DNA from 3 places in the Peribacillus phoenicis genome. Region 2 is predicted to be linked to each of the others. Evidence: a T-box and tRNA genes for the amino acid it is inferred to sense, from the RefSeq annotation. Region 2 holds a T-box; the other regions hold tRNA genes.
The links. The T-box of region 2 lies ahead of thrS (threonine--tRNA ligase). A T-box ahead of a tRNA ligase gene usually reads a tRNA of that ligase, here a tRNA-Thr.

Region 1: it has a tRNA-Thr gene. The T-box ahead of thrS (threonine--tRNA ligase) is inferred to sense a tRNA for this amino acid. The anticodon was not compared.
Region 3: it has a tRNA-Thr gene. The T-box ahead of thrS (threonine--tRNA ligase) is inferred to sense a tRNA for this amino acid. The anticodon was not compared.

The regions. Positions count from the first base shown of each region.
Region 1 is NZ_JBDFMF010000001.1:4,299,560-4,309,355, forward strand. Features, by position in the region: gene ABC374_RS21095 (hypothetical protein) at 85-375, shown strand; gene ABC374_RS21100 (right-handed parallel beta-helix repeat-containing protein) at 921-2,663, opposite strand; gene ABC374_RS21105 (Ig-like domain-containing protein) at 2,743-5,103, opposite strand; gene ABC374_RS21110 (hypothetical protein) at 5,180-5,449, shown strand; gene ABC374_RS21115 (hypothetical protein) at 6,363-6,746, shown strand; tRNA gene ABC374_RS21120 (tRNA-Leu) at 7,396-7,476, opposite strand; tRNA gene ABC374_RS21125 (tRNA-Cys) at 7,485-7,558, opposite strand; tRNA gene ABC374_RS21130 (tRNA-Gly) at 7,567-7,641, opposite strand; tRNA gene ABC374_RS21135 (tRNA-Gln) at 7,645-7,719, opposite strand; tRNA gene ABC374_RS21140 (tRNA-His) at 7,755-7,830, opposite strand; tRNA gene ABC374_RS21145 (tRNA-Trp) at 7,848-7,921, opposite strand; tRNA gene ABC374_RS21150 (tRNA-Tyr) at 7,932-8,015, opposite strand; tRNA gene ABC374_RS21155 (tRNA-Thr) at 8,032-8,107, opposite strand; tRNA gene ABC374_RS21160 (tRNA-Phe) at 8,115-8,190, opposite strand; tRNA gene ABC374_RS21165 (tRNA-Asp) at 8,203-8,278, opposite strand; tRNA gene ABC374_RS21170 (tRNA-Met) at 8,284-8,357, opposite strand; tRNA gene ABC374_RS21175 (tRNA-Val) at 8,461-8,536, opposite strand; tRNA gene ABC374_RS21180 (tRNA-Glu) at 8,552-8,626, opposite strand; tRNA gene ABC374_RS21185 (tRNA-Ser) at 8,636-8,727, opposite strand; tRNA gene ABC374_RS21190 (tRNA-Asn) at 8,733-8,807, opposite strand; rRNA gene rrf (5S ribosomal RNA) at 8,817-8,932, opposite strand; rRNA gene ABC374_RS21200 (23S ribosomal RNA) at 9,051-9,796, opposite strand, start outside.
Region 2 is NZ_JBDFMF010000001.1:3,972,776-3,982,571, reverse strand. Features, by position in the region: gene ABC374_RS19505 (CoA transferase subunit A) at 1-93, shown strand, start outside; gene ABC374_RS19500 (3-oxoacid CoA-transferase subunit B) at 78-740, shown strand; gene ABC374_RS19495 (thiolase family protein) at 760-1,941, shown strand; gene ABC374_RS19490 (peptidase) at 1,953-3,278, shown strand; gene ABC374_RS19485 (amino acid permease) at 3,377-4,873, shown strand; gene ABC374_RS19480 (DUF7010 family protein) at 5,283-5,885, shown strand; gene ABC374_RS19475 (hypothetical protein) at 5,930-6,205, opposite strand; T-box leader at 6,327-6,548, shown strand; T-box leader at 6,578-6,799, shown strand; T-box leader at 6,831-7,052, shown strand; gene thrS (threonine--tRNA ligase) at 7,114-9,021, shown strand; gene ABC374_RS19465 (hypothetical protein) at 9,200-9,652, opposite strand.
Region 3 is NZ_JBDFMF010000001.1:4,539,587-4,549,382, forward strand. Features, by position in the region: gene ABC374_RS22425 (1,4-dihydroxy-2-naphthoate polyprenyltransferase) at 1-53, shown strand, start outside; gene ABC374_RS22430 (TraR/DksA C4-type zinc finger protein) at 200-949, shown strand; tRNA gene ABC374_RS22435 (tRNA-Glu) at 991-1,062, opposite strand; tRNA gene ABC374_RS22440 (tRNA-Ser) at 1,066-1,156, opposite strand; tRNA gene ABC374_RS22445 (tRNA-Asn) at 1,158-1,232, opposite strand; tRNA gene ABC374_RS22450 (tRNA-Ile) at 1,245-1,321, opposite strand; tRNA gene ABC374_RS22455 (tRNA-Gly) at 1,327-1,400, opposite strand; tRNA gene ABC374_RS22460 (tRNA-His) at 1,405-1,480, opposite strand; tRNA gene ABC374_RS22465 (tRNA-Phe) at 1,497-1,572, opposite strand; tRNA gene ABC374_RS22470 (tRNA-Asp) at 1,596-1,671, opposite strand; tRNA gene ABC374_RS22475 (tRNA-Met) at 1,678-1,751, opposite strand; tRNA gene ABC374_RS22480 (tRNA-Ser) at 1,855-1,947, opposite strand; tRNA gene ABC374_RS22485 (tRNA-Ile) at 1,968-2,044, opposite strand; tRNA gene ABC374_RS22490 (tRNA-Met) at 2,055-2,131, opposite strand; tRNA gene ABC374_RS22495 (tRNA-Ala) at 2,160-2,235, opposite strand; tRNA gene ABC374_RS22500 (tRNA-Pro) at 2,253-2,329, opposite strand; tRNA gene ABC374_RS22505 (tRNA-Arg) at 2,339-2,415, opposite strand; tRNA gene ABC374_RS22510 (tRNA-Leu) at 2,425-2,513, opposite strand; tRNA gene ABC374_RS22515 (tRNA-Gly) at 2,526-2,600, opposite strand; tRNA gene ABC374_RS22520 (tRNA-Leu) at 2,609-2,690, opposite strand; tRNA gene ABC374_RS22525 (tRNA-Lys) at 2,699-2,774, opposite strand; tRNA gene ABC374_RS22530 (tRNA-Thr) at 2,795-2,870, opposite strand; tRNA gene ABC374_RS22535 (tRNA-Val) at 2,881-2,956, opposite strand; rRNA gene rrf (5S ribosomal RNA) at 2,968-3,083, opposite strand; rRNA gene ABC374_RS22545 (23S ribosomal RNA) at 3,202-6,134, opposite strand; rRNA gene ABC374_RS22550 (16S ribosomal RNA) at 6,311-7,861, opposite strand; gene ABC374_RS22555 (hypothetical protein) at 8,296-8,481, shown strand; gene ABC374_RS22560 (DMT family transporter) at 8,514-9,413, opposite strand; gene ABC374_RS22565 (MgtC/SapB family protein) at 9,566-9,796, shown strand, end outside.

The DNA.
Region 1 (9,796 bases), 330 kb from region 2:
GATAAAGATTGACAACATTATTAGTGTGACTCATACTAATGGTGACTCAAATAACAGAATATTACGAATAGTGGAGGGATAATTATGAATAAGATTTTCGTTCCTAACGCAATCGCCACTTTAACAAGACTTTTCTACAGTTCGACTACAATGAATGAGTATTTAGCGATGAGAACCGCCCAATTCTACATTGAAGACCTGAAATTACTGCAAGACGTGGAAGCTGTTGCCTTGGCAATTGAAAATCAAAATGCTTTCGCATTAATGTCTAAATTTAAATTATTTGATTATAAGGCTGCTGAAAAAATTGAAATCGCACTATCCTCTTCTGGCTATACGGAAGCGGACCTAAATGCTATGAATATTGAAATCTAAATTATTTTAAATGAACGAATGGTAGAGTTATACTCTTTGACCCATTCGTTTTTATTTTCATCGTAATAACAAACGTTGATAAAATAAACGATTTCAGTGCATAAGATTCTATCACCTTTTAAACTCCGATAAGCTGCCAAACTGTTTGATTCGATTTTGTATGCTCCTTGGTTTCAACTCCCTTGATTCTGGAGTGATTAAAAACCATTGCATAATACCCCCGCACATAATTTGTACATATTCTGTAGTGCGTCATGAACACAAAAAAGCTTCACACAATTAAGTGTGAAGCTTGATGTAATAGCGATTCTTCGCTATTGGTGATACCGGTGGCCGGGGTCGAACCGGCACTCCAGAGGAACACGATTTTGAGTCGGGTAAAACGATTATTTATTTTCCGAATCACTTATTATATACCGTTAATTATCCATTTTTATTATATTTTAATGAACATTATTTACATTTAGGATTCAAAAAGGAGTCAACTCAGTATAGACAACCTTCACGAAGTATGTACATTCTAGATGGAAAAGTATGTGAGATTATTAAGACGGTGGGAACTCTTGACCGTCTCGTTCCCAAAGAAGGAAGTCTCGTTCATCTTGCATTAAGTCTGTTGTTTCGTATAGGCTCCAATCAGTGGAATCTGACAACAAACTGGCAGGTGAAATTCTTGAATTCGCGCTGCTTAAAAGATTATATCCTCCTTTACCCATGAAAAATTCTATGCCAACATTTTTATACGTATTTGAAGTGTCTATCAGAGTGTTTTGCATCGTCAAGGGTTTAGTCGTATAATTGTTAGAATCGTTTCCATTATTATGGGAGCCGCGAACGCCGATACCTGCTTCTGGAAATGTTGCATTGGGAGAAATGTTATTGATTTCATTGCCTATTATTTTGGTTTGCTTATTAGAGCTCATGAAGACAATGCCATTGATGTTGCTATTTTCAATTTTGTTGCTTTCGATAGTGGCGTTTTTCGTTACATGTATGCCAATCCCACCGCGTGTATCCAGTGAGGCTTTCACATTATTGATATAATTGTCTTTAATCTCTACATTTTCTAGAAAACCCATCATGTTTTTATCCAAATCTGTAAACTGAGTCCCGTTAACTGCAATGCCTCTTTCGGTAATAATGTTATTGTTCGGATGAATCCCGTAAGTAGTATAGTCACTTTCTCTACTAATCCTATTATTTGATATTGTAATGTTTTTTGGAGGATAAGCTGACAGTTTTCCACTATCATAATCAAGACCACCAACAATAATAGGGAATCGGGTATTTAGAATAATGTTGTTTATAAATGATACGTTCTGTCCGGAATGAGTATCAATTCCCTCCCATGTCGGGTTGTTTGCGACAACATTCCCATCCACCATAATGGTGTTACTTGGTGGGAGAACAGCTTGTGAGGCAGCCACATCGAGTCCTTTTCCTTCAATATCTGCCGGATTCACTTTGCGATGACTAAAGGCAATCCCATAGCTCTGTTTCGCACTGCCTACTGTTTCGCCAGGCCAAAGATCTTTAACCGTGACATTACGTATATCGACGTTATTCGCAGAGTATCCGGCAATACCAGCATACCCAATGTCGGATATCACCATATTTTTCTTATATAAAATATCTGACCCTTTAATTGTTACGTTATAGACATGCTCTAAATAGATGCCAAACCCGTTAAACCCTTTGATATGAACATCTTCAATCGTGATGTTTTCTAATCGTTTGGCTGTTGGATAGATATCGACGAGATCCGTTGTTGTTTTTGTTTGGTCGATTGCCGTAGCCTGTATGGCTCGGTGTTTCGCATTGTATAGTTTATCTGTCCTTTTTCCATTAAATATGATTTTTTTTACACCTGTATGACTGTGCATTTTTAGTGTGACAGGATCTCCTGTGTGAACATTATGAATGGTCGTCAGGGGCGTGCCATCAGCTGCGGCAGTTCCTTCTAATGTGACTCCACTCTTTAAGTCGATAAATGCGCTTATGTGAATATCTGCAGACGGTAAGACAACAATGCCTGTCCCTTTCGCCGCAGCAATGGCATCGTGGATGGCGATTCGCCAATAGCTCGCGTTGCTTGTCGTATTAAAGCATTTAAGTGGCTTGCCACGTGATTCTTTTGAGGAAGAAAGGATATTCCGGTCATTATCTAGGATTTGAATATAGATGTCTTCTTTCGTTTCACATGTTTCTCCATAAGCAGTCGTATTAAGTGAGAAGAACAATATCATGAATAGGGATACGATTCCGACTTTGCTGTAAATAGGGTGCATATAGGTCTCCGATCTTTCTCATTTATGAACACATGTATGGCCAAGGAGAGTATTCCCCTTGGCCATACATCTCTTCTTATTATTGAACTGTTGTCGCATTTTTATTTGACGTGTATTGTCCATTAATTTGGACGCCTTCATCGATCGTTACGACATCTCCCTTTTGAAGACGGCGTACGTCTCCTGACTTCGTGACAACAAAACGACTATAGATGCGATATGTTCCGTCTTTTTCAATTTTTCCAGCCCCAGCCTGTTTAGGTGTAATCACACGTTGAAGGATTCCATTGACCACAAGACGCAACGTTTGTGTCCCTTTTTCGGCTGTACCAGTGACATAGTCCGCCTTTGATTCAACGGTGTTAACCCTTATTGGAGATGTAATGGTCCACCCCACCTTCATATGAGCTTGTAAATGTTCTGGGGTCCGCAGTCCATAATCCACTGTAATCTGATCGGCATTCCGTATAGGACGGTTTATCGTATCCGTTACTTTAATGAAACGAGTTGGAATCGTGAAATACCCGTCTTCCTCCACCATTGCAATTCGTTGAGGAACCCCATTTACGAGTAAGCGGACGGTCTTGTGCCCATCGATGACGTAGCCAGTAACAGCTTGAAGACGTTCGGTAACAGCATTCAGTTTAGGAGCTACTCCATCAACAACTGTAATATGCGTAGGATCGCTCTCAACTCCCCTTGCATCAGCAACCCTTACTTCTACTTTAGTACCTTGAGATAGGGATGGGACTGGTATCGAAAAATGACCTTGCGAATCTGCTGTCCCCGTATACGATTTCCCCTCAACCATTGCATGAACGGTATATCCAGGTTTGGTTGTACCTGTAATAGACGTATTCAGAATGGAAAGGGGCTGTAAGTTTGGTGGTTCAGGTAAATCAACAACCTCGACTGATACCGTTTTTATATATCCTGGAACTGGTTCAATGGTTACTTGGTATGTTCCAGCTTCTTGACCTGTTAATGACACCTTTTGGATGGATGCAGAATCAATCTGAAGTCCAGATTCAGAGGTTGTAACCACAGGTTTAACTTGCCTAAAGTGAGTCTTAGAGAGGTCGGTTAGCGTTAAGCCGTCGTGAGTCCATGACAAGGGAACGTCTAGACTGGTCCCTAGTGCAATACGGATTGATTCAGGAACAGACACCTGGTATTGATTAGCTGTATCTGATAAAAAATTTTGATCTGCTATCATCTTTTCAATATTGAGTGGATTATCCACTATGTAGTTTTGAGTCAGATTCACAGTGTGTAATTTAGATAATGTGTTTATAGATGATACGTCATTGATTTGATTACCAGCTAGATTTAATGTTTCAATATTTGACAAATCACTGAGTACTGAGATATCTTGAATTCGATTATTTTCTAAAGAAATGGATGTTAATTTTTTTAGAGCTTGAAGGTGAGAAATATCGTTCAAATTGGTTCGATTTATAGAGATAGATTCCAACAACTTTAAATTCTTTATAAAACTTATATCTTCAATAGGACTTGAACTTGTATTGAATCGCGTATTTCCTAAGACTAACTCTTCTAAATTTACTAAATGAGATATCGGAGAGAGATTGCTCAACCTATAAGAACCAGACAAGTTCAATTTCGTTAGATTAGTTAAAGAACTTAGCGATACTATGTTTACGCTATCTGTGCTCATATTTAATTCTGTTAGTTTTGTTAGTGAAGAAATAGGCGATAAATCTTTAGCCGATACCGATACAGCATCTAGTTTTTCAAGGTTAGTAGCATGCTCTAAACCGCTCAAATTTTCAACATTTACGATTTTTAAATTTGATATTTTACTTAGCATGTCTTTAGTCATAATTGTGTCAGAAGTTACTCCAAGTTCCTTTGCTATAGCTGTTTTTAAATATACATCTGGAATATCTACAGTTTCTTCATCGTGAGATGGAATTGTAGGGGCTGTAACAAAATCTCGCTCTTCAATATTTGTTTTTATATTCGCTCGTTCTTCGATCCCCTCACTTGGAGTTTGAGTTTCCTCCTCTTTTGTTGTTTCTTCAGGAATGATAGGAACTTCTACTTGTTCTTTGGTAGTTGTCCCTTCTTTTTCGTCTACTTGATCTTTATCTGAATTCGCTTCTATTACCGACTCAGATTCTCCTGACATTCCATTTAATGGTCGGGCTGATGCGTCGAATGTCGCCTCTGATGAAAGTTTTATATCCTCGTTCTTTTCCTTCAAAGCTTCTTCAGAACGTGGAGATTCAACTAAACTTGCTTTTTTAGCTTCCTTTGTCGGTAAAGGCTTCTCTGAATTTGAATTTGTTTCAAAAAGTGAAGCTTGCTGTTCCTCTTTGTTAGTCTCAGCAGATGGTGATTCTAAACCCACTGCAAAAATTGGCAGTGATTGACTCGATAAAATGACAGCTGTCAGAACGGTCGTTATCGTTTTCATTCGTTGTTTCTCCTCTATTTTTATGTCTCTTTAACAAATTTATGTTACAAGCAAATGGTAGAAATAAATAACAATAGTGCAAAGATCACCAGTCGCTGAAAAATTAATTGTGGAAAAATCGATAAGTAAAGAAGCTCCGTTCTTTTTTAATGAACGTTCTAAAACAGCAAGTACAGTAAAAAATGAAGCGGCAGATGCTTCAAAAGATTTTAGCGATCCCTCAAACCCATCTAAAATCCATAATAATTTAAAACTCTATGCAGAAGAAGTAAATATGATTTTTTCTAATTGGACAAGTCAACACTATGTTTATGGGAAATTGTCCTATCAGAATCACTGTGTATAAATAGTATTTTCCTCGGATAAATTTTTTCAATAGCTTCTATGGGCTTTATACTATTTATATCTATACGAGAAATAAAAGGTAATAACCAAAGAATAATTGGCGTAAATGGTTATTTAGGAAGCTTTGTGAATTAAAACATACTCTCAAAAAGTATGACCTCAAGTCACTGAATGGACTGTCTGCAATCACAGTTCCCACACACTCTTCCTCCGCTGCTGCTAATAATGCAGTAGCACCACCCATAGAAAAACCTATTAACCCAATCAACAGCACCTTGCATATCATTTTTTTCATAATAACCCAAAGTGGTCATATTACCCTCTGAATTTACCCAAGCCCTAAAATCAAAAAGCAAGCAACTAACCTCCTCGCCAATTAGAAATTTTACTAATTCCAACGCATTAGCCCTAGGTTCTACTCTATTTGCCAAGTATCCATAGCCAAAAATCAAGACCATTTTTTCTTTCCCCAAAGCCGGTATAAACCATCCCTATAAATTTATTTCATTCCCCCTACTTTTGAATTCTATATCTTCAAATTCCATTAAATAATCACTAGGATAACTATTTACAGGTTTCGCATTCGGATGTATCAATTTTCACCCAACAAATAAAGAAACCAAAACTATAAGAACCACTACGATAATAAAGCCCAAAATTAAATATCCCAAAACTACCCACTTCCTATTTATTTAAACTATTTTACCAGTTATTTCACATCTCAAGATTTTTTTTTAGAAACGCCAATCACCAAAAAAGAAACCCCCAAAAAAACATTTAAGGTATACAATAAAACGTGCAACTTAAATTCTAATTATTGTACAATTAAAAAAATCAAAATGTTCCTCACCATTAATTTCAACATAGTCTGGAGTTAGATCGTCCACATAAAAAGACACGCCAAAAAGAAGGAGGTGAAGTTACAAATTCGCAATGGAGTAAAGTTTGGTAGAAGGAAAATCGAATTGACTGACACATTTCCATCTGTCTATCAAGAATGGAAACAACAGAAGAGTAAAGGAAACACGAAAGGATTTGTTGCTTGTAATGCACGTGCAACAAACGAATTTAAAGAAAAGGAATCGCTTGCTTATGTGGTGAATCGCTTCATGAATCCGTATGAAAAGAAATTCTTTAGTGTACGTGGCATAGAGGTGAATGAAGATATGTATGCATTATCTGAATTCATTCAGTGGATATGGAGAAGCAGAATCAGGAAAGGTAAAGCTATTAACCTATACATTCCAAGTAAACGTATGCGGTCAATATTAGAAGAATATTTATTGAATGATATGTAAAGTTATTGACCAACTGTATCTCCAGCAGTTGGTCACAATTAACTAATATTTCTGCATTAATTTAAAATATTAGTTAGGGTAAATTAAAGGTATGATTTCGTTTAGTTTTATTCTCTCCTTGTCTAATTCCTTTGTTAGAGTAGACAAATATGCGTCTAACATAAATCTATTCAACATCATGTCATTTAAATCAATTAATTTTTCTGGAAGTTTTCCTTTACGTGTTCTTCAGTAACACTGGAAGGTTTAAGTACAGTTAAGTCTATACCCTGTTCAGATTAGTGAGTTAGAAAAACTGAAATTTCATTACGATAATACTTGATGGTGTACGGTCTCAAATTGCGTATATCACAATCTCTTTCAAACAGTTCTCATGCATCTTTGAACGATTGGACGTACGATTGCTTTTTTTGACGAACAATAGAAAGTTCAGCTTCACTTAAACCATTTTTCCGCCTAGCCATTACAGTAATCACCCCTATCTATGCACACGATTAGTTCACACGATTAGAAGATATTTAGTAAAGACCATTTCTCAAAAAATAAACACAAAAAAACCGTTACCCACTACTGTGAGAAACGGTTTAAATTGCGGTACTTATTCACTATTAAATTACTGATATAAGCACCATGTTTCGACTTCTTTTGATACCGGTGGCCGGGGTCGAACCGGCACTCCAGAGGAACACGATTTTGAGTCGTGCGCGTCTGCCAATTCCGCCACACCGGCATGTTTGTTGGAGGCGGCAACCGGAATCGAACCGGTGGTAAAGGTTTTGCAGACCTCTGCCTTACCGCTTGGCTATGCCGCCAACGTTTTTGGAGCGAAAGACGGGATTCGAACCCGCGACCCCAACCTTGGCAAGGTTGTATTCTACCACTGAACTACTTTCGCATATGGCTGGGCTAGAAGGGATCGAACCTTCGCATGACGGAATCAAAATCCGTTGCCTTACCGCTTGGCTATAGCCCAATAACGTTGTAATCATTATACCATGTTTTTTAAAATGGGGCGACTGATGGGAATCGAACCCACGAATGCCTGAACCACAATCAGGTGCGTTAACCACTTCGCCACAATCGCCATTATAGGATTGAAATTGGCAGGGGTAGTAGGACTCGAACCCACACTGGAGGTTTTGGAGACCTCTGTTCTACCTTTAAACTATACCCCTGTAAGAAAAATGGTGGAGGGGGGCAGATTCGAACTGCCGAACCCGAAGGAGCGGATTTACAGTCCGCCGCGTTTAGCCACTTCGCTACCCCTCCGCATATGGATGAAACATGGTGCCGGCAAGAGGACTTGAACCCCCAACCTACTGATTACAAGTCAGTTGCTCTACCAGTTGAGCTACACCGGCACTACTATGGTGGCTCAGGACGGAATCGAACCGCCGACACAAGGATTTTCAGTCCTTTGCTCTACCGACTGAGCTACTGAGCCAAACAATAAAAATGGCGGTCCCGACGGGAATCGAACCCGCGATCTCCTGCGTGACAGGCAGGCATGTTAACCGCTACACCACGGGACCATAGATTGCGGGGACAGGATTTGAACCTGCGACCTTCGGGTTATGAGCCCGACGAGCTACCGGACTGCTCCACCCCGCGACGGTAATAATGTTGCTATTGAGCATCAAGTTTTCGTGTTGAGCGTTTCAATGGGCTGAATAATCAATCCTTTATGCAGAAACAACCTGATCTTATTGAAAAATGGTGGAGGATGACGGGATCGAACCGCCGACCCTCTGCTTGTAAGGCAGATGCTCTCCCAGCTGAGCTAATCCTCCAATATGTTGTCTAAATGGTGACCCGTACGGGATTCGAACCCGTGTTACCGCCGTGAAAGGGCGGTGTCTTAACCGCTTGACCAACGGGCCAGGTATAAATGGCGGAGAGCAAGGGATTTGAACCCTTGAGACAGGGTTACCCGTCTACACGATTTCCAATCGTGCTCCTTCGGCCACTCGGACAGCTCTCCAATAATGGCTCCGCAGGTAGGACTCGAACCTACGACCGTTCGGTTAACAGCCGAATGCTCTACCACTGAGCTACTGCGGAACAATATAAGCTTGGCGACGTCCTACTCTCACAGGGGGAAACCCCCAACTACCATCGGCGCTGAAGAGCTTAACTGCCGTGTTCGGAATGGGAACGGGTGTGACCTCTTCGCTATCGTCACCAAACAATGTTTACATTTTTTCAAGACATATATTATTATAACGTCTTTTTGAGAAAATGCAAGAAGAAATTTTCATTCTTTCAAAACTAGATAATAAGAAGGTATTTCATTTTTAAAAAGCGTTGGTTAAGTCCTCGATCTATTAGTATCAGTCAGCTCCACATGTCACCATGCTTCCACCTCTGACCTATCAACCTGATCATCTTTCAGGGATCTTACTAGCTTGCGCCATGGGAAATCTCATCTTGAGGGGGGCTTCATGCTTAGATGCTTTCAGCACTTATCCCGTCCGCACGTAGCTACCCAGCTATGCCTTTGGCAAGACAACTGGTACACCAGCGGTGCGTCCATCCCGGTCCTCTCGTACTAAGGACAGCTCCTCTCAAATTTCCTGCGCCCGCGACGGATAGGGACCGAACTGTCTCACGACGTTCTGAACCCAGCTCGCGTACCGCTTTAATGGGCGAACAGCCCAACCCTTGGGACCGACTACAGCCCCAGGATGCGATGAGCCGACATCGAGGTGCCAAACCTCCCCGTCGATGTGGACTCTTGGGGGAGATAAGCCTGTTATCCCCGGGGTAGCTTTTATCCGTTGAGCGATGGCCCTTCCATGCGGAACCACCGGATCACTAAGCCCGACTTTCGTCCCTGCTCGACTTGTAGGTCTCGCAGTCAAGCTCCCTTGTGCCTTTACACTCTACGAATGATTTCCAACCATTCTGAGGGAACCTTTGGGCGCCTCCGTTACTCTTTAGGAGGCGACCGCCCCAGTCAAACTGCCCACCTGACACTGTCTCCCACCCCGATAAGGGGCGCGGGTTAGAATTTCAATACAGCCAGGGTAGTATCCCACCAACGCCTCCAC
Region 2 (9,796 bases):
GAATTGGATCCGGAATGTATTGCCACACCAGGCATTTATGTAGATATGGTGATTCCGACAAAAGGGGTGAATTGGAAATGGGCATGGCAGTAGATGTACGAAATCGCATCGCGAAACGCGCCGCCAAGGAAATCCATGACGGATTGATCGTCAATTTAGGCATCGGCATCCCTACCTTGGTGGCGGACCATATACCTCAAGATATCTCTGTGCTGTTCCATGCGGAAAACGGAGTTCTCGGTACCGGTCCAAGTCCGGATCCGGGAAAGGAAGATCCTGCCCTCTGTAACGCGGGTGGTTTCCCGATCACAACTGTAATGGGAGCCTCATATTTTGATAGTGCAACAGCATTTGGAATGATCAGGAAAGGATACATCGACATCACCATCCTTGGAGCCCTGGAAGTGAGTGAAAAAGGGGATTTGGCGAATTGGATTGTCCCAGGGAAGCGGGTGCCGGGGATGGGCGGGGCAATGGAACTTGCCCAGAAAGCCAAAAAGGTGATCGTCCTGATGAATCACGTGAATAAGCAGGGTGAATCGAAGATATTGAAGACATGTACGCTACCATTGACGGCCAGGCAGAGTGTGAATTTAATCATTACGGATATGGCTGTCATGGAAGTTACATCAGAGGGATTGGTGCTCAAGGAAGTCATGGCGCCATTTACCGTGGATGATGTGCTAAGGAATACGGAGGCAACGTTGAAAATCCATGCTGCCGTCAACACCATTGAATAGGTAAGAGGAGGAAAAAAGCTTGAATGAGGTTGTCATCGTTGCTGGGGCGCGAACTGCAGTTGGATCCTTTGGAAAATCACTCAGGAATGTTAAAGCTACCGAATTGGGCCGTCAAGTATTGGAAGGTTTAATGGAGAATTCCGGTTTGGGAAAAGAAAAAGTCAATGAAGTGATTTTCGGACACGGCTATGTCCACGGAGGCGGGCTTAACTCGGCACGAATTTCGTCGCAGCTGGCATGTTTCCCACACAGTGTCCCAGGACACGTTGTAATCAAAGCATGTGGATCAGGTTTAAAGGCCATTACCAACGCCGCTTTAACTATCGCTGCTGGTCAAGAAGACGTCATTATTGCCGGCGGAGTGGAGAGCATGAGCAATGTGCCTTATATCGTGAAAAATAGATGGGGCGGTAAATTTGGAAACGTAACGATGGAGGATGCTCTGCTGGCAGATGGATTAATATGTTCCTTGGGAAATGAGCATATGGGGATAACTGCCGAGCGCTTGGCTGAAAAATACGGTATCCGCCGTGAAGAACAGGATCAATTTGCTTATCAAAGCCACAAGAAGGCTTGGAAAGCTATAGTAGAAGGTCGCTTTGATAGAGAAATTATTTCGCTTAAAATCAAGGATCGAAAAGGACTTCAAATCTTCAACCATGACGAAGGGGTACGCGAGGACATTCATCTAGATCAACTAGCCAGCCTCCCAGCAGTATTCAAAAATGAAGGAACCATTACGGCAGGAAATGCCTGTCCTATGAATGATGGAGCTGCAGCTGTACTATTAATGTCCAAACAGCAAGCAGAAGAAAAGGGATTAAAACCGCTCTTGAAAATAAAGGCTTTCGCCAGTGCAGGAGTTGAACCTGGAGTTATGGGGATTGGACCCGTACCAGCGACTCGAAAGGCATTGGCAAAAGCAGGTCTATCGTTAGAGGATATCGGACTGATTGAACTTAATGAAGCCTTTGCTGCCCAAGCACTTGCAGTGATCAAGGAGTTAGATTTGAATCAGGATATTGTCAATGTCAATGGAGGGGCAATTGCACTTGGTCACCCTGTAGGAGCAACAGGTGCAAAATTGACAGTCACACTGATGCATGAAATGTTGCGTTCACAAGTTAAGTACGGAATGGTAACGTTGTGTATGGCAGGTGGAATGGGACTTTCAGTAATCTATGAGAATATGTGTATTTAAGGAGGATAAATGTGCCGGATATAAAAAAACGGATAAACCAATGGATAGAGGATCATCGGGTAGAAGGAACAAACCTATTGCAAAAAATGGTACAAGCCCCGAGTACGCAAGGAAATGAAGCAGGGGCACAAGCCATCGTCGCACAAAAGCTGCAGGAAATGGGTTTGCAGATCGATAGTTGGGAACCTGACGGCGGAGAGCTGAAAAAGCATTCATATTTCTATTCTCCACGCAGTGAATTTTCCAACAGCCCCAATGTGGTAGGTATCATGAAAGGGACTGGAGGCGGACGTTCCATCATTTTGAACGGACACATCGATGTGGTCCCGGATGGAGACCGGGATCAGTGGGACGACGACCCATATAGCGGAGCGATTAAGAATGGAAGAATGTTTGGACGCGGAGTAACCGATATGAAGGGTGGAAATGTATCGCTGATCCTTGCGATGCAGGCATTGAAGGAAAATGGCATCCAATTAAAGGGAGATGTCATATTTCAAAGTGTGATTGAAGAAGAAAGCGGCGGAGCCGGAACATTAGCGGCCGTCCTGAGGGGATATAAAGCCGATGCCGCCCTGATACCTGAACCGACGAATATGAGGATCTTTCCGAAACAGCAGGGTTCGATGTGGTTCCGGATCCATGTAAAAGGACGGTCAGCACATGGCGGAACAAGGTATGAAGGCGTTAGTGCGATTGAAAAAAGCATGGCTGTCATCAATCATATCCGTGCCTTGGAAGACAAGCGAAATGCACGTATCAGTGATCCGCTTTATCAGAACACGCCTATTCCGATTCCTATCAATCTAGGTGTCATTGAAGGCGGCAATTGGCCGTCATCCGTCCCCGACCTTGTGAAAATCGAAGGAAGGATGGGCGTTGCGCCGGAGGAAACGATGGAGCAGGCGAAAGACGAAATGGCTGCCTGGTTATTGCAGCTGGGGGAAGTGGACCAATGGTTCAAGGAAAACCCACCAGTATTGGAATGGTTCGGGGCACGCTGGGTTCCGGGAGCAATCGACGTAGAGCATGAATTGATGAATGCGCTTGTTCATCAATATCGGCAAGTGGCCGGACAGGACCCTGTCATTGAAGCATCTCCTTGGGGAACGGATGGGGGATTGCTGACACATGTCGGTGAAACGCCTGCAATCGTGTTCGGGCCAGGAGTAACCGAGGTTGCCCACTATCCAAATGAATACATCCTGCTCGACAACGTGTTCTCCACAGCCGAGATCATTGCCCTTACTTTAATTCAATGGTGTGGAATGGAGACTGAGCAGGATGGGGTCACCCAATCCGGGAATAGGGAGACGATACCAGGCAATGGCAATTAAACTGGATAGTAACCCAGCAAGTAAAGCACAAAGCGGTTGTTAAAAACTCTTATATTTCTTGAACTTTTAACTATAAAAGAAAATGAGGTAGGAACCATATGGATATGAATCTCATTGATAATCAAGAACCGACAGTTAAAAGGCATCCCGATAATCAAGAACCGACAGTTAAAAGGCAACTGAAAGCAAGGCATATGACCATGATTGCCATTGGCGGTTCAATAGGAACCGGATTATTCCTGGCAAGCGGGGCAACCATCCAGAGTGCAGGACCTGGTGGTGCCCTGGCTGCATATGCCTGCATTGGAATCATGGTTTATTTCTTGATGACGAGCTTAGGGGAAATGGCGACTTATATGCCTGTGTCGGGATCATTTTCCACCTACGCCACACGCTTTGTTGATCCCGCATTCGGCTTTGCACTTGGCTGGAATTATTGGTTTAACTGGGCAGTCACCCTTGCCGTGGAAATAGCTGCAGCAGCCATCATCATGAAATTTTGGCTCCCTGATGTACCCAGCCTTATATGGAGCGCATTGTTTCTTGGAATCGTCTTCACCCTCAACGCCCTATCCATTAAAAGCTATGGTGAATCTGAATATTGGTTTGCACTAATAAAAGTCATCGCCATCATTTTCTTTATCATTATTGGTCTATTGACCATATTGGGGGTTTTTGGCGGAAAGGTGATCGGATTTGAAAACTTCACCATGGATGAGGCACCATTCAAGGGAGGATTTTTATCGATCATCTCAATCTTTCTAATCGCGGGATTTTCTTTTCAAGGAACTGAACTTGTTGGTATTGCTGCCGGAGAAAGTGAAGAACCCGAAAAAAATGTTCCGAATGCGATCCGCCAAGTATTTTGGCGCATCCTCTTATTTTACATCGGGGCCATCCTGATACTCGGCCTCTTAATACCTTATACGAGTCCAAGTTTGTTGAACGGAGATGTCGAAAACATTTCTGTAAGCCCTTTCACACTTGTCTTTGAACGGGCAGGACTGGCATTCGCGGCATCCGTCATGAATGCGGTCGTGTTAACCTCCTTACTATCCGCAGGGAACTCGGGGCTATATGCATCAACGCGGATGTTATGGTCGATGGCAAAAGATAAACAAGCTCCCAAATTCCTGGCTAAAGTCAACCGCAGGGGAATCCCGATGAATGCTTTGATCATGACATCCTTAATTGGAGGACTCGCCTTCTTGACCTCCATTTTCGGGGACCATGTATTTACATGGCTATTGAATGCATCCGGGCTGACCGGCTTCATCGCCTGGATTGGAATCGCCATAAGCCATTATCGCTTTAGACGTGCCTATGTTGCACAGGGTGGTGACCTAAACGAACTGAAATATAAAGCAAAATGGTTTCCATTCGGTCCGATTCTTTCATTCACCCTTTGCATGCTCGTCATAGCAGGACAGAACTATGGAGCATTCCTAAGCGGCAGCATCGACTGGTATGGCGTCGCCGTCTCCTATATCGGATTACCGATATTCCTGGTAGTCTGGTTAGGATACAAGATTTATCACAAGACCAAATTAATATCATTAAAAGATTGTCAATTCGATAAATCAGATGTGGCTTGATATCAATGGAAAAAACCTGAGACCCCTTTGGGGACTCAGGTTTTTTTATGGGGATTTGTATCGAAATCCAGTTATATCTGCGAAAATCGGAATATATCTCCGAAAATCCAGTTATATCTGCGAAAATCGGAATATATCTCCGAAAATCCAGTTATATCTGCGAAAATCGGAATATATCTCCGAAAATCCAGTTATATCTGCGAAAATCGGAATATATCTCCGAAAATCCAGTTATATCTGCGAAAATCGAATTATATCTCCGAAAATCCAGTTATATCTGCGAAAATCGAATTATATCTCCGAAACGGCAATTATCCATCTTAAATCATTTTTTTGCAGCTGAATAATTGGGAAGGGTGCGCAATACTATTATTCTATGTATGATAATACTTTGGATGAAAGGAAACTGATGATGAAAGAGTCGTTTCGCGGTTCTGGAATTGGAGTCATTTTCATGGCGTTCTTCGGTACAATGTGGGCAGGTACCGGTGTAATGGGATTGCAGGGGTGGGGGTTTCCCTACGTGGAACTCGCAGCCATATTGATCGGAATCATAATGGTTATCGGAGGCATATCATTAATTCATGCATCACAAAAAATGTCCAATCAAGTTTCAGAAAATGGGGCTAGGCGTCTTAAGCGTATCGGATTTTTGTTTAATATGGTCTTCATTGCCGAAGGTTTGCTTATCGGGATTGCCATTGCCATCTGTAATTTGATCGATCAGACCGATCTAATACCGGGTGTCATCGCCATTATTGTCGGGATTCATTTTTTACCTTTGGCCTCACTTTTCCAAATCAAGATCTACTATGCAACAGGAGTGCTTCTCTGTTTATTGGCGCTGATCACATTGCTTATTGTGCCAGACACCGTCATGTTGAGGGAGCATCAAATCCTTGCACCGTTATCATTGCTCGGCTTCGGATGTGCGCTAATTCTCTGGACCACTGGACTTACGCTATGGCTTGGAATAAAGAATTCAAGGCGAACGATGGCCGATGAAAATTGAATCAATCAAAAAACCCGTCATGGTGAACGGGTTTTTCATTTTAATTAATTCTTCATCCAGGTCAAGAGCCTGACAATTTGAAATGGTTCATTCCAAACGAGAATGAAACTTAAAAGAAAGAATGCAGCCACAGCCAAAAATTTCAAATTTCCTTTTTCCTTTTTATACATGGCCCCGAAACTGCAAAACATACCAATAAGTAACGCACCGAATCCTGAAATCATAAGCAGCTCGGAGGCTTTTGGTAAAGCAAGGGAACAGCAAAATGCTAGTGTACCAATCACGGCAAATACGATAGACCAATTGCTTAAACTTTTCATAGAGACTCCTTTTTTACTAATTATACCAATTTAGTGTTTATAATAAAATAAATAAATTTGAGGTTGTCACTTATGGGAATATATTGTAATATATATAACAATATAAAAATCCATTTACATTTTAGAAGCATTGATAAGGATATGAATCATTTTTACGGTCTGCAGAGAGGGAAGGGCAGCTGCGAACTTCCTGGCTTAGGAAACTGATTTACCGCCTTTGAGCTATATCGGTGAACAAGAGTAACTGATATCGTCTAAGCTGCGTTACAAGCTCCAGAGCCATGAGTGTTTTCTTGCTTATGGGAAATTGGGTGGAATCACGGGTAACGCACTCGTCCCTTATTTAGGGATGGGTGCGTTTTTTATTATTATAATATTGCCATGATAAGGACATGAATCATTTTTACGGCCTTCAGAGAGGGAAGGATAGCTGCGAACTTCCTGGCTTAGGAAACTGATTTACCGCCTTTGAGCTATATCGGTGAAAGAGAGTAACTGATATCGTCTAAGCTGCGTTACAAGCTCCAGAGCCATGAGTGTTTCTTGCTTATGGGAAATTGGGTGGAACCACGGGTAAACGCACTCGTCCCTTATATAGGGATGGGTGCGTTTTTTTATATATAAAAATATTGCGATGATGAGGACATGAATCATTTTTACGGCCTGCAGAGAGGGAAGGGTAGCTGCGAACTTCCTGGCTTAGGAAACTGATTTACCGCCTTTGAGCTATATCGGTGAACAAAAGTAACTGATATCGTCTAAGCTGCGTTACAAGCTCCAGAGCCATGAGTGTTTTTTGCTTATGGGAAAATGGGTGGAACCACGGGTAAACGCACTCGTCCCTTGCATAGGGATGAGTGCGTTTTTTTATTATTTAAAAAAGGAGTGTTTATGTGATGGGTGAAAAAATGATTAAAGTTCAATTTCCGGATGGGCAGAAAAGGGAATATCCGCAAGGGGTGACAGTGGAAAGTGTGGCAGGGTCTATCAGCTCAAGTTTAAGGAAAAAGGCAGTAGCAGGAAAACTGGATAAGCAACTGGTTGATCTAAGTCACAAGCTTAATAAGGATGCCGAACTGTCGATCTTGACTCTGGATTCGGATGAAGGATTACAAGTATTACGACATACATCGGCACATGTTTTGGCGCAGGCTGTGAAAAGGTTATACCAAAACGTGGAATTAGGGATGGGGCCAGTCGTGGAAGATGGTTTTTACTATGATTTTAAGTTAGACCATCCTTTGAGTTTAGAAGATCTACAAGCCATTGAAAAAGAGATGGAGCATATCATAAGTGGAAATCTGGAAATTAAAAGGATCGAAGTGACTTATGAAGAAGCTGTGAAGTTATTCGAGGACAGAGGGGAGTCTTTCAAGTTGGATATAGCAAAGAACATCCCTAATGGTGAAAAATTAACGCTCTATCAACAAGGGGAGTTCATCGATCTTTGCAGAGGGCCGCACCTTCCATCCACATTATTTGTAAAATCGTTCAAATTGACTCGTGTATCTGGTGCCTATTGGCGGGGAGACAATCAAAATGAAGTTCTTCAAAGGGTATATGGCGTGGCTTTCCGAAAGAAAAAAGATTTACAGGAGCATTTTGAATTTCTGGAAGAAGCGGCTAAACGCGATCACCGTAAATTAGGGAAGCAGTTGGAGTTATTCATGTTTTCGGAGGAAGCCCCTGGAATGCCGTTTTATTTACCGAAAGGACAAATCGTTAGAAATGAATTGGAGAAGTTCTCGCGGGAGCTTCAGACTGAGGCTGATTACGACGAAGTTCGGACTCCTTTCATGATGAACCAGCGCTTATGGGAACAATCGGGTCACTGGGATCATTACCATGAGAATATGTACTTTACAGAGGTGGATCAAACAAAATTTGCGATGAAGCCAATGAACTGTCCGGGTCATATGCTTATTTTCAAAAACAGTCTTTATTCTTACAGGGATTTACCGATCCGGATGGCCGAATTCGGTCAAGTCCACCGTCATGAATATAGCGGTGCATTGAACGGGATGCTGCGTGTACGTACATTTTGCCAGGATGATGCCCACATCTATGTACGGCAGGATCAAATCGAAAGTGAAATTAAACAAGTGTTTCATCTGATTGATAAGGTGTATCGCACTTTTGGATTCGAGTATTCCGTGGAGCTCTCGACTCGTCCAGAGGATTCAATGGGAGATGATTCCCTTTGGGAAGCTTCTGAAACAGCCTTGAAAAATGTACTGGAAAGCATCGGGATACATTATCAAGTTAATGAAGGGGACGGGGCATTTTATGGACCGAAAATTGATTTTCATATTAAAGATGCATTAAAACGAAGCCATCAATGTGCAACAGTCCAGCTTGATTTTCAAATGCCCGACAAATTTGATCTGACTTACATCGATGAAAATAATGAAAAAGTCCGTCCGGTCGTCATTCATCGTGCCATTTTTGGATCGATCGATCGTTTTTTTGGAATTCTGATAGAACATTTTGCCGGTGCTTTTCCGGTATGGCTCGCCCCGGTGCAAGTACAGATCATCCCTGTCTCACAGGTTCATTTGAATTATTGTTTAAAGGTTCAAAAAGAACTGAAGAATCAAGGCATAAGAGTGACAATTGATGATCGGAATGAAAAGCTGGGGTATAAAGTCAGGGAAGCACAGATGGGGAAAATCCCATATATGCTGGTTCTTGGAGATAAAGAAGAGGAAGAAAATCAAGTGAATGTCCGGAAATACGGGGAACAAGAATTTGAAAATGTCGCAATAGAAACGTTCATCAAGAAAATGGTTCAGCAAATAAAAGAACGCAGCATCTAATAAAAAAGCAGCTTAATCCGGAATTCACGAGTAAAAACGCAAAACTCACGAGTAAATTACAAAATTCACGAGTAAATGTACAAAATTCACGAGTAAAAGCATGAAATTCACGAGTAAATGCCCCTTGGATTATGTTTTTATAAAAAGAGACAGCCGAAATAGCTCGGCTGCCTTTTTTCTATCTACAAATCCATACCCAGCCAACGCCCGGAATGAACTGTTGGAAACAGTTACCGCCCGGTCCACCTTGACCGCCACCTTGACCGCCGCCTTGGCCGCCGCCACCGACAGGGCAGGTTAATCCTAGGTATTGCAATCCGACTATATCTGTACGATGAACCTCATTTGGGATGCCACCTTCTAGTATCTGTACCATACCAGTGGCAGTATTGAGGCCCATCAAAATAAAGGTATGCTGGCTGTTACCCCAAAATGCTCTGAAACAATGACCTTGTCGGCCTGCGTTCAAATGGCTCTGAATAGTGGCTTCTGGAACCAGTGTTTGTACTGGCAGTCTGTTATCACAATAAGGCAAATCGGCATAAGAATTATCGTAATAATATGGATCATTATAATATGGATCATTATAATATGGATCATTATAAGAGTAATAACCGTAATTATTATACATTCAAGAAATCCTCCCTTTTTGTTTACCCTTTCAGGCTATGAACAAAGGGGGATAAGTGTCCGACATGGACAAAGATGGATACTAAAATGGGCAGCCTATTTTTATAATTTAAACGAATTACGAGTAAACTCTTACATTTTCTAA
Region 3 (9,796 bases), 570 kb from region 2:
CCTTCTTTGGCTTACTCATGGCCATTGGATTATTCATCAGCTATCTTATATAATCTCCGAGGACTGAGCTCATCCGCTCAGTCCTTTTTTCTATGTTCCGATGCATATTGTTTTCCTATACTCCAATTCGGGTAATAGATAATACAACCATCTTACCAATATAAAATGAGATTTGGACTTTAGAAGGAGTGAATAGGATATGGCAACGAAACATCAAACGCAAAAATTAAAAAAGGAACTGCTTCAAGAAAGAAATGAATTAAGTAGTAGAATTCAAAATGATGAACAATCCGTTCTGGATAAAAGCCAGACGGAATCCGTAGGGGAATTATCATCTTATGATAATCATCCTGCTGACCTAGGAACCGAATTATTCGAGATGGAACGGAATCAAGCACTCGATGAGCATGCACAATCAGAAATGGAGAAAATCGAGGAAGCATTAAAAGCAATGGAAGAAGGTTCGTATGGCCAGTGTAAAACCTGCAATAGGGAAATCCCCATCGAGAGGCTTGAAGCGATCCCAAGCACCCTCTACTGTGTCGAGCATGCCCCGGAAGGTCCTAATACACAAGAGCGACCAGTGGAAGAGGATATATTGATTCCATCCAAGGGTGATCATTTTGAAAACCGTCATGGAAATGAAATAGTGGATAAAGAGGATAGCTTTGGTGAAGTCGCCAAATTCGGTACATCCGAAACGCCATCTGATTACACCGGCGATCATGACAATTATAATGACCTTTATAAAACCGAAGATGAAACGGATGGATTTCCAGAAGACTATGAAGGATTTGCAGCAAATGATATCGAAGGTAAAAATAGGGTGGATATACCGAACAAAAAGCAAAAGGAATATGAAGATACATTAGAAGAAGAAAATATCGATTCCCTGCTTGGGGACATCCCTTATAAACAAAAAGATAGTTATGTCAATGAAAAGAAATGAAAAAAAGAAGCATACATGAATGTATGCTTCCTTTTTTGTTATGACCCGTACGGGATTCGAACCCGTGTTACCGCCGTGAAAGGGCGGTGTCTTAACCGCTTGACCAACGGGCCAAATGGCGGAGAAGGAGGGATTTGAACCCTCGCGCCGCTCGCGCGACCTACACCCTTAGCAGGGGCGCCTCTTCAGCCTCTTGAGTACTTCCCCATGGCTCCGCAGGTAGGACTCGAACCTACGACCGTTCGGTTAACAGCCGAATGCTCTACCACTGAGCTACTGCGGAACAATATGAATATGGTGGGCCTAAATGGACTCGAACCATCGACCTCACGCTTATCAGGCGTGCGCTCTAACCAGCTGAGCTATAGGCCCATATTTGGAGCGGGTGAAGGGAATCGAACCCTCATCATCAGCTTGGAAGGCTGAGGTTTTACCACTAAACTACACCCGCGAAATGGGGCGACTGATGGGAATCGAACCCACGAATGCCTGAACCACAATCAGGTGCGTTAACCACTTCGCCACAACCGCCGTAATATGAAAGATATGGTGGCTCAGGACGGAATCGAACCGCCGACACAAGGATTTTCAGTCCTTTGCTCTACCGACTGAGCTACTGAGCCCCATTTGTATTAAATTTAAAAAATGGCGGTCCCGACGGGAATCGAACCCGCGATCTCCTGCGTGACAGGCAGGCATGTTAACCGCTACACCACGGGACCTAATAATTGCGGGGACAGGATTTGAACCTGCGACCTTCGGGTTATGAGCCCGACGAGCTACCGGACTGCTCCACCCCGCGACGGTAATAATGAAACGATTTGCATCAAGTTTTCGTGTATATCGTTTTTTCGCTTCCTCTATGTAAGGTTGTTTAAAAACAACTTGCTGCTTTTTTAAAAAAATGGAGGAGGTAGAGGGATTCGAACCCCCGCGGGATTTGACTCCCCTGTCGGTTTTCAAGACCGATCCCTTCAGCCGAACTTGGGTATACCTCCACGGCATTAAAAAATGAATATGGTGGACCTTGTAGGACTCGAACCTACGACCGGACGGTTATGAGCCGTCTGCTCTAACCAGCTGAGCTAAAGGTCCTTATATTTATTGGTAGCGGCGGAGGGGATCGAACCCCCGACCTCACGGGTATGAACCGTACGCTCTAGCCAGCTGAGCTACACCGCCAATATAATATAAGTATCTGATTGAAAAATGGTGGAGCCTAGCGGGATCGAACCGCTGACCTCCTGCGTGCAAGGCAGGCGCTCTCCCAGCTGAGCTAAGGCCCCATTCATTAAAAATCACGTGGTCGGGAAGACAGGATTCGAACCTGCGACCCCTTGGTCCCAAACCAAGTGCTCTACCAAGCTGAGCTACTTCCCGCAATAAACATGGTGCGCCCGGCGGGAGTCGAACCTACAACCTTCTGATTCGTAGTCAGATGCTCTATCCAATTGAGCTACGGGCGCATATTAAGATGGTGCCGAGGACCGGAATCGAACCGGTACGGTAGTCACCTACCGCAGGATTTTAAGTCCTGTGCGTCTGCCAGTTCCGCCACCCCGGCACATACGAAAAGTGGAGCGGAAGACGGGATTCGAACCCGCGACCCCAACCTTGGCAAGGTTGTATTCTACCACTGAACTACTTCCGCATGTAAGATGCGGGTGAAGGGACTTGAACCCCCACGCCTTGCGGCGCCAGATCCTAAGTCTGGTGCGTCTGCCAATTCCGCCACACCCGCATATAAAATGGTGAGCCATGAAGGATTCGAACCTTCGACCCTCTGATTAAAAGTCAGATGCTCTACCAACTGAGCTAATGGCTCGTGCTTGTACTATCTTAAAATGGTGCCGGCAAGAGGACTTGAACCCCCAACCTACTGATTACAAGTCAGTTGCTCTACCAGTTGAGCTACACCGGCAGGTGTAAAATGGTGGAGGATGACGGGATCGAACCGCCGACCCTCTGCTTGTAAGGCAGATGCTCTCCCAGCTGAGCTAATCCTCCATATAAAACCTGCTTGGCGACGTCCTACTCTCACAGGGGGAAACCCCCAACTACCATCGGCGCTGAAGAGCTTAACTGCCGTGTTCGGAATGGGAACGGGTGTGACCTCTTCGCTATCGTCACCAAACAATGTTTACATTTTTTCAAGACATATATTATTATAACGTCTTTTTGAGAAAATGCAAGAAGAAATTTTCATTCCTTCAAAACTAGATAATAAGAAGGTATTTCATTTTTAAAAAGCGTTGGTTAAGTCCTCGATCTATTAGTATCAGTCAGCTCCACATGTCACCATGCTTCCACCTCTGACCTATCAACCTGATCATCTTTCAGGGATCTTACTAGCTTGCGCCATGGGAAATCTCATCTTGAGGGGGGCTTCATGCTTAGATGCTTTCAGCACTTATCCCGTCCGCACGTAGCTACCCAGCTATGCCTTTGGCAAGACAACTGGTACACCAGCGGTGCGTCCATCCCGGTCCTCTCGTACTAAGGACAGCTCCTCTCAAATTTCCTGCGCCCGCGACGGATAGGGACCGAACTGTCTCACGACGTTCTGAACCCAGCTCGCGTACCGCTTTAATGGGCGAACAGCCCAACCCTTGGGACCGACTACAGCCCCAGGATGCGATGAGCCGACATCGAGGTGCCAAACCTCCCCGTCGATGTGGACTCTTGGGGGAGATAAGCCTGTTATCCCCGGGGTAGCTTTTATCCGTTGAGCGATGGCCCTTCCATGCGGAACCACCGGATCACTAAGCCCGACTTTCGTCCCTGCTCGACTTGTAGGTCTCGCAGTCAAGCTCCCTTGTGCCTTTACACTCTACGAATGATTTCCAACCATTCTGAGGGAACCTTTGGGCGCCTCCGTTACTCTTTAGGAGGCGACCGCCCCAGTCAAACTGCCCACCTGACACTGTCTCCCACCCCGATAAGGGGCGCGGGTTAGAATTTCAATACAGCCAGGGTAGTATCCCACCAACGCCTCCACCGAAGCTGGCGCTCCGGCTTCTCAGGCTCCTACCTATCCTGTACAAGCTGTACCAAAATTCAATATCAGGCTGCAGTAAAGCTCCACGGGGTCTTTCCGTCCTGTCGCGGGTAACCTGCATCTTCACAGGTACTATAATTTCACCGAGTCTCTCGTTGAGACAGTGCCCAGATCGTTACACCTTTCGTGCGGGTCGGAACTTACCCGACAAGGAATTTCGCTACCTTAGGACCGTTATAGTTACGGCCGCCGTTTACTGGGGCTTCGGTTCAAAGCTTCGCTTGCGCTAACCTCTCCCCTTAACCTTCCAGCACCGGGCAGGTGTCAGCCCCTATACTTCGCCTTGCGGCTTCGCAGAGACCTGTGTTTTTGCTAAACAGTCGCCTGGGCCTATTCACTGCGGCTTTTCTGGGCTATTCACCCTAAAAAGCACCCCTTCTCCCGAAGTTACGGGGTCATTTTGCCGAGTTCCTTAACGAGAGTTCTCTCGCACACCTTAGGATTCTCTCCTCGCCTACCTGTGTCGGTTTGCGGTACGGGCACCTTACATCTCACTAGAGGCTTTTCTTGGCAGCGTGGAATCAGGAACTTCGGTACTATATTTCCCTCGCCATCACAGCTCCGCCTTAATGGAAACGGGATTTGCCTCGTTTCCGGCCTAACTGCTTGGACGCGCATATCCAACAGCGCGCTTACCCTATCCTTCTGCGTCCCCCCATCGTTCAAACGATGTATAGGTGGTACAGGAATATCAACCTGTTGTCCATCGCCTACGCCTTTCGGCCTCGGCTTAGGTCCCGACTAACCCTGAGCGGACGAGCCTTCCTCAGGAAACCTTAGGCATTCGGTGGAAGGGATTCTCACCCTTCTTTCGCTACTCATACCGGCATTCTCACTTCTAAGCGCTCCACCAGTCCTTCCGGTCTGACTTCAACGCCCTTAGAACGCTCTCCTACCATCGACACCATACGGTGTCAATCCACAGCTTCGGTGATACGTTTAGCCCCGGTACATTTTCGGCGCGGAGTCACTCGACCAGTGAGCTATTACGCACTCTTTAAATGGTGGCTGCTTCTAAGCCAACATCCTGGTTGTCTAAGCAACTCCACATCCTTTTCCACTTAACGTATACTTTGGGACCTTAGCTGGTGGTCTGGGCTGTTTCCCTTTCGACTACGGATCTTATCACTCGCAGTCTGACTCCCAAGAATAAGTATTTGGCATTCGGAGTTTGACTGAATTCGGTAACCCGTTGGGGGCCCCTAGTCCAATCAGTGCTCTACCTCCAATACTCTCATCTTGAGGCTAGCCCTAAAGCTATTTCGGAGAGAACCAGCTATCTCCAGGTTCGATTGGAATTTCTCCGCTACCCACACCTCATCCCCGCACTTTTCAACGTGCGTGGGTTCGGGCCTCCATTCAGTGTTACCTGAACTTCACCCTGGACATGGGTAGATCACCTGGTTTCGGGTCTACGACCTCATACTCATTCGCCCTATTCAGACTCGCTTTCGCTGCGGCTCCGTCTTATCAACTTAACCTCGCATGAAATCGTAACTCGCCGGTTCATTCTACAAAAGGCACGCCATTACCCATTAACGGGCTTTGACTACTTGTAGGCACACGGTTTCAGGATCTATTTCACTCCCCTTCCGGGGTGCTTTTCACCTTTCCCTCACGGTACTGGTTCACTATCGGTCACTAGGGAGTATTTAGCCTTGGGAGATGGTCCTCCCTGCTTCCGACGGGATTTCTCGTGTCCCGCCGTACTCAGGATCCACTCAGGAGGGAACGAAGTTTCAACTACAGGGTTTTTACCTTCTTCGACGGATCTTTCCAGATCACTTCATTTACCCCGTTCCTTTGTAACTCCATGTTGAGTGTCCTACAACCCCAAGAGGCAAGCCTCTTGGTTTGGGCTAATTCCGTTTCGCTCGCCGCTACTCAGGAAATCGCGTTTGCTTTCTCTTCCTCCGGGTACTTAGATGTTTCAGTTCCCCGGGTCTGCCTTCAGTACCCTATGTATTCAGGTAAAGATACTGTTCCATTACGAACAGTGGGTTTCCCCATTCGGAAATCTCCGGATCAAAGCTTACTTACAGCTCCCCGAAGCATATCGGTGTTAGTCCCGTCCTTCATCGGCTCCTAGTGCCAAGGCATCCACCGTGCGCCCTTTCTAACTTAACCGTTAAAAAAGATCTTACAGATGCTTTGAAAAAAATTAATTGCCTTCTATCTATTATCTAGTTTTCAAGGAACAAAGCAGAAAGAATCCATCACATCGTGATGCTTGTCTTTCCTATTTGAATGAATTACTCATTCAAAACTGAACAAAACAAAAGCGCTCTCGTAATTATCCTTAGAAAGGAGGTGATCCAGCCGCACCTTCCGATACGGCTACCTTGTTACGACTTCACCCCAATCATCTGTCCCACCTTAGGCGGCTGGCTCCATGAAGGTTACCTCACCGACTTCGGGTGTTACAAACTCTCGTGGTGTGACGGGCGGTGTGTACAAGGCCCGGGAACGTATTCACCGCGGCATGCTGATCCGCGATTACTAGCGATTCCGGCTTCATGCAGGCGAGTTGCAGCCTGCAATCCGAACTGAGAATGGCTTTATGGGATTCGCTTACCTTCGCAGGTTTGCAGCCCTTTGTACCATCCATTGTAGCACGTGTGTAGCCCAGGTCATAAGGGGCATGATGATTTGACGTCATCCCCACCTTCCTCCGGTTTGTCACCGGCAGTCACCTTAGAGTGCCCAACTGAATGCTGGCAACTAAGATCAAGGGTTGCGCTCGTTGCGGGACTTAACCCAACATCTCACGACACGAGCTGACGACAACCATGCACCACCTGTCACTCTGTCCCCCGAAGGGGAAAGCCCTATCTCTAGGGTTGTCAGAGGATGTCAAGACCTGGTAAGGTTCTTCGCGTTGCTTCGAATTAAACCACATGCTCCACCGCTTGTGCGGGCCCCCGTCAATTCCTTTGAGTTTCAGCCTTGCGGCCGTACTCCCCAGGCGGAGTGCTTAATGCGTTAGCTGCAGCACTAAAGGGCGGAAACCCTCTAACACTTAGCACTCATCGTTTACGGCGTGGACTACCAGGGTATCTAATCCTGTTTGCTCCCCACGCTTTCGCGCCTCAGTGTCAGTTACAGACCAGAAAGTCGCCTTCGCCACTGGTGTTCCTCCAAATCTCTACGCATTTCACCGCTACACTTGGAATTCCACTTTCCTCTTCTGCACTCAAGTTCCCCAGTTTCCAATGACCCTCCACGGTTGAGCCGTGGGCTTTCACATCAGACTTAAGGAACCACCTGCGCGCGCTTTACGCCCAATAATTCCGGACAACGCTTGCCACCTACGTATTACCGCGGCTGCTGGCACGTAGTTAGCCGTGGCTTTCTGGTTAGGTACCGTCAAGGTACCAGCAGTTACTCTGGTACTTGTTCTTCCCTAACAACAGAACTTTACGACCCGAAGGCCTTCTTCGTTCACGCGGCGTTGCTCCGTCAGACTTTCGTCCATTGCGGAAGATTCCCTACTGCTGCCTCCCGTAGGAGTCTGGGCCGTGTCTCAGTCCCAGTGTGGCCGATCACCCTCTCAGGTCGGCTACGCATCGTCGCCTTGGTGAGCCATTACCTCACCAACTAGCTAATGCGCCGCGGGCCCATCTATAAGTGACAGCGTAAACCGTCTTTCCATCTTCTCTCATGCGAGAAAAGAACGTATCCGGTATTAGCTCCGGTTTCCCGAAGTTATCCCAGTCTTATAGGCAGGTTGCCCACGTGTTACTCACCCGTCCGCCGCTAATCTCAGGGAGCAAGCTCCCGTCGATTCGCTCGACTTGCATGTATTAGGCACGCCGCCAGCGTTCGTCCTGAGCCAGGATCAAACTCTCCGAAGAAATGTTTGACTTGCTCATTTGCTTTTTTGATAGTGTGTGCTCACTTAAAATTTAACGTTGGCGCTTTGTTTTGTTCAGTTTTCAAAGAGCAATTTGTTGTCGTTTCTCTCAGGAGCGACCTCTATAATGTAACACATTCCGTCACGTTTCGTCAACAACTTTTTTTAAAATGTTTTTCACAGCTTGTTAGCTGTTTAAGTTGCTGTCTTAGCGACAAGAAATAATATACCATGTACAAAAAATGTTTGCAATACGTTTTTTAAAACTTTTTCAAAAAAAAACGTTTCACCTATTTTCTTCTATATATCCTTTACACCAACACACCCTTATCCCTGCTTTCTGGACCAAGCTCAATGGTTTATGAATAAACGAAGCATATTTCCAAAGAAACACAAATAGTCATATATAGATATCTTTTTCCATGAGGTGAAGCAATGAATCTGCCATTAATCGGATTACTCATTTCCTACAGTATGACCCTTTACTTATTCAGTACCGCTTATTATGAAGCCATCAAGTTCAGCAGAGAAAAAGGCAAGGTGAATGGTACGACGTTTTTATTCAGCTTTACTTTCGCTTTGGTTTTCACACGGATCACCTATTTGTTTCACCCCTATTAAATAAAAGCAGTAAGTCGGGAGACTTACTGCTTTTATACGGAAACTTGCGCTTCTTCATGTACCTTGCTTTTCTTTTCATCTTTTAAGAACATCATCAAACCACCCAATATGATGGTGCCTCCCAGGACCTGAGTCCAGAGTATCGGTTCATCTAATATGAAGTAAGCCAGAATTGTAGCCCCCACCGGTTCAAGTAAGATTCCCATCGAAAGCGTCGAAGTGCTTAACCACTTTAGTAACCAATTGAATAAAGAATGACCTAATAAAGTCGGGAAAATCGCAAGCAAAACGAAATAAACCCAATCGGAAGCAGGGTAAGGCGCCAATGCCTCTCCCTTGAAGATCACATAGAAAAACAATGCAACAGCACTGATTGCATACACGACAAATGTATATGTTATAGAAGAGATACGTTTTCGAACATTTTGACCAAACAGTAAATAACCGGTTACCAGCGCACATGCGATAAGCGAAAGAATATCTCCCCAAAGCGCCATACCGCTAATTCTCAAATCGCCCCAGCTAATGACGAGGCTGCCTGCTATTGCAATGATGCCGCTCAATATCGCCTTCATTGAAAATCTTTCTTTAAAAAACAGGTAAGCTCCGGTAAAAGCGAATAAAGGCTGGAGGGTGACAAGCACAGTTGAACTCGCGACCGACGTGTAATTAAGCGATTCAAACCATAAAATAAAATGAAAAGCCAAAAACACGCCTGCCACAATCGAATATAGCCAATCCTTTTTTTCAATGAATTTAAGTTCATGACGGTATTTCATCAAGAAAAACGGCAACATAAGTAAGACGGTAAATAATAAACGGTAAAAAGCGATAACACCCGATGGAGCGGTGGCCAATTTAACAAGGATGGCCGAAAACGATACGGATGCCACACCGATTGCCAACGCTACATAGGGATTCACTTTTGGCATTTGCACTCAAATTCCTCCTTTCAAATGGAATTACATTTCATTGAACTCTATTTTACTATGTTAAAATCATTAGGGTAGTTTTTTTTGAAAAACGGGTATATGGCAACAGACGATCTTATTCTTCGATAATAATTCGGAAGTGGTGAAACAAAATGGAATGGACATTCGACCCTCAATCGGAACTGCAAATCCTTATCAAATTGGGAATTTCAGCTCTACTTGGACTAATTATCGGACTCGAGCGAGAAATGAAGCGAAAACCCGTAGGATTAAAAACAAGCCTGGTCATTTCAATCGTGAGCTGTTTATTAACGATCGTTTCCATGGAATCCGCTTATAAGTTCCCAGGGAGCGATGACGTAAATATCACAATGGATCCCTTG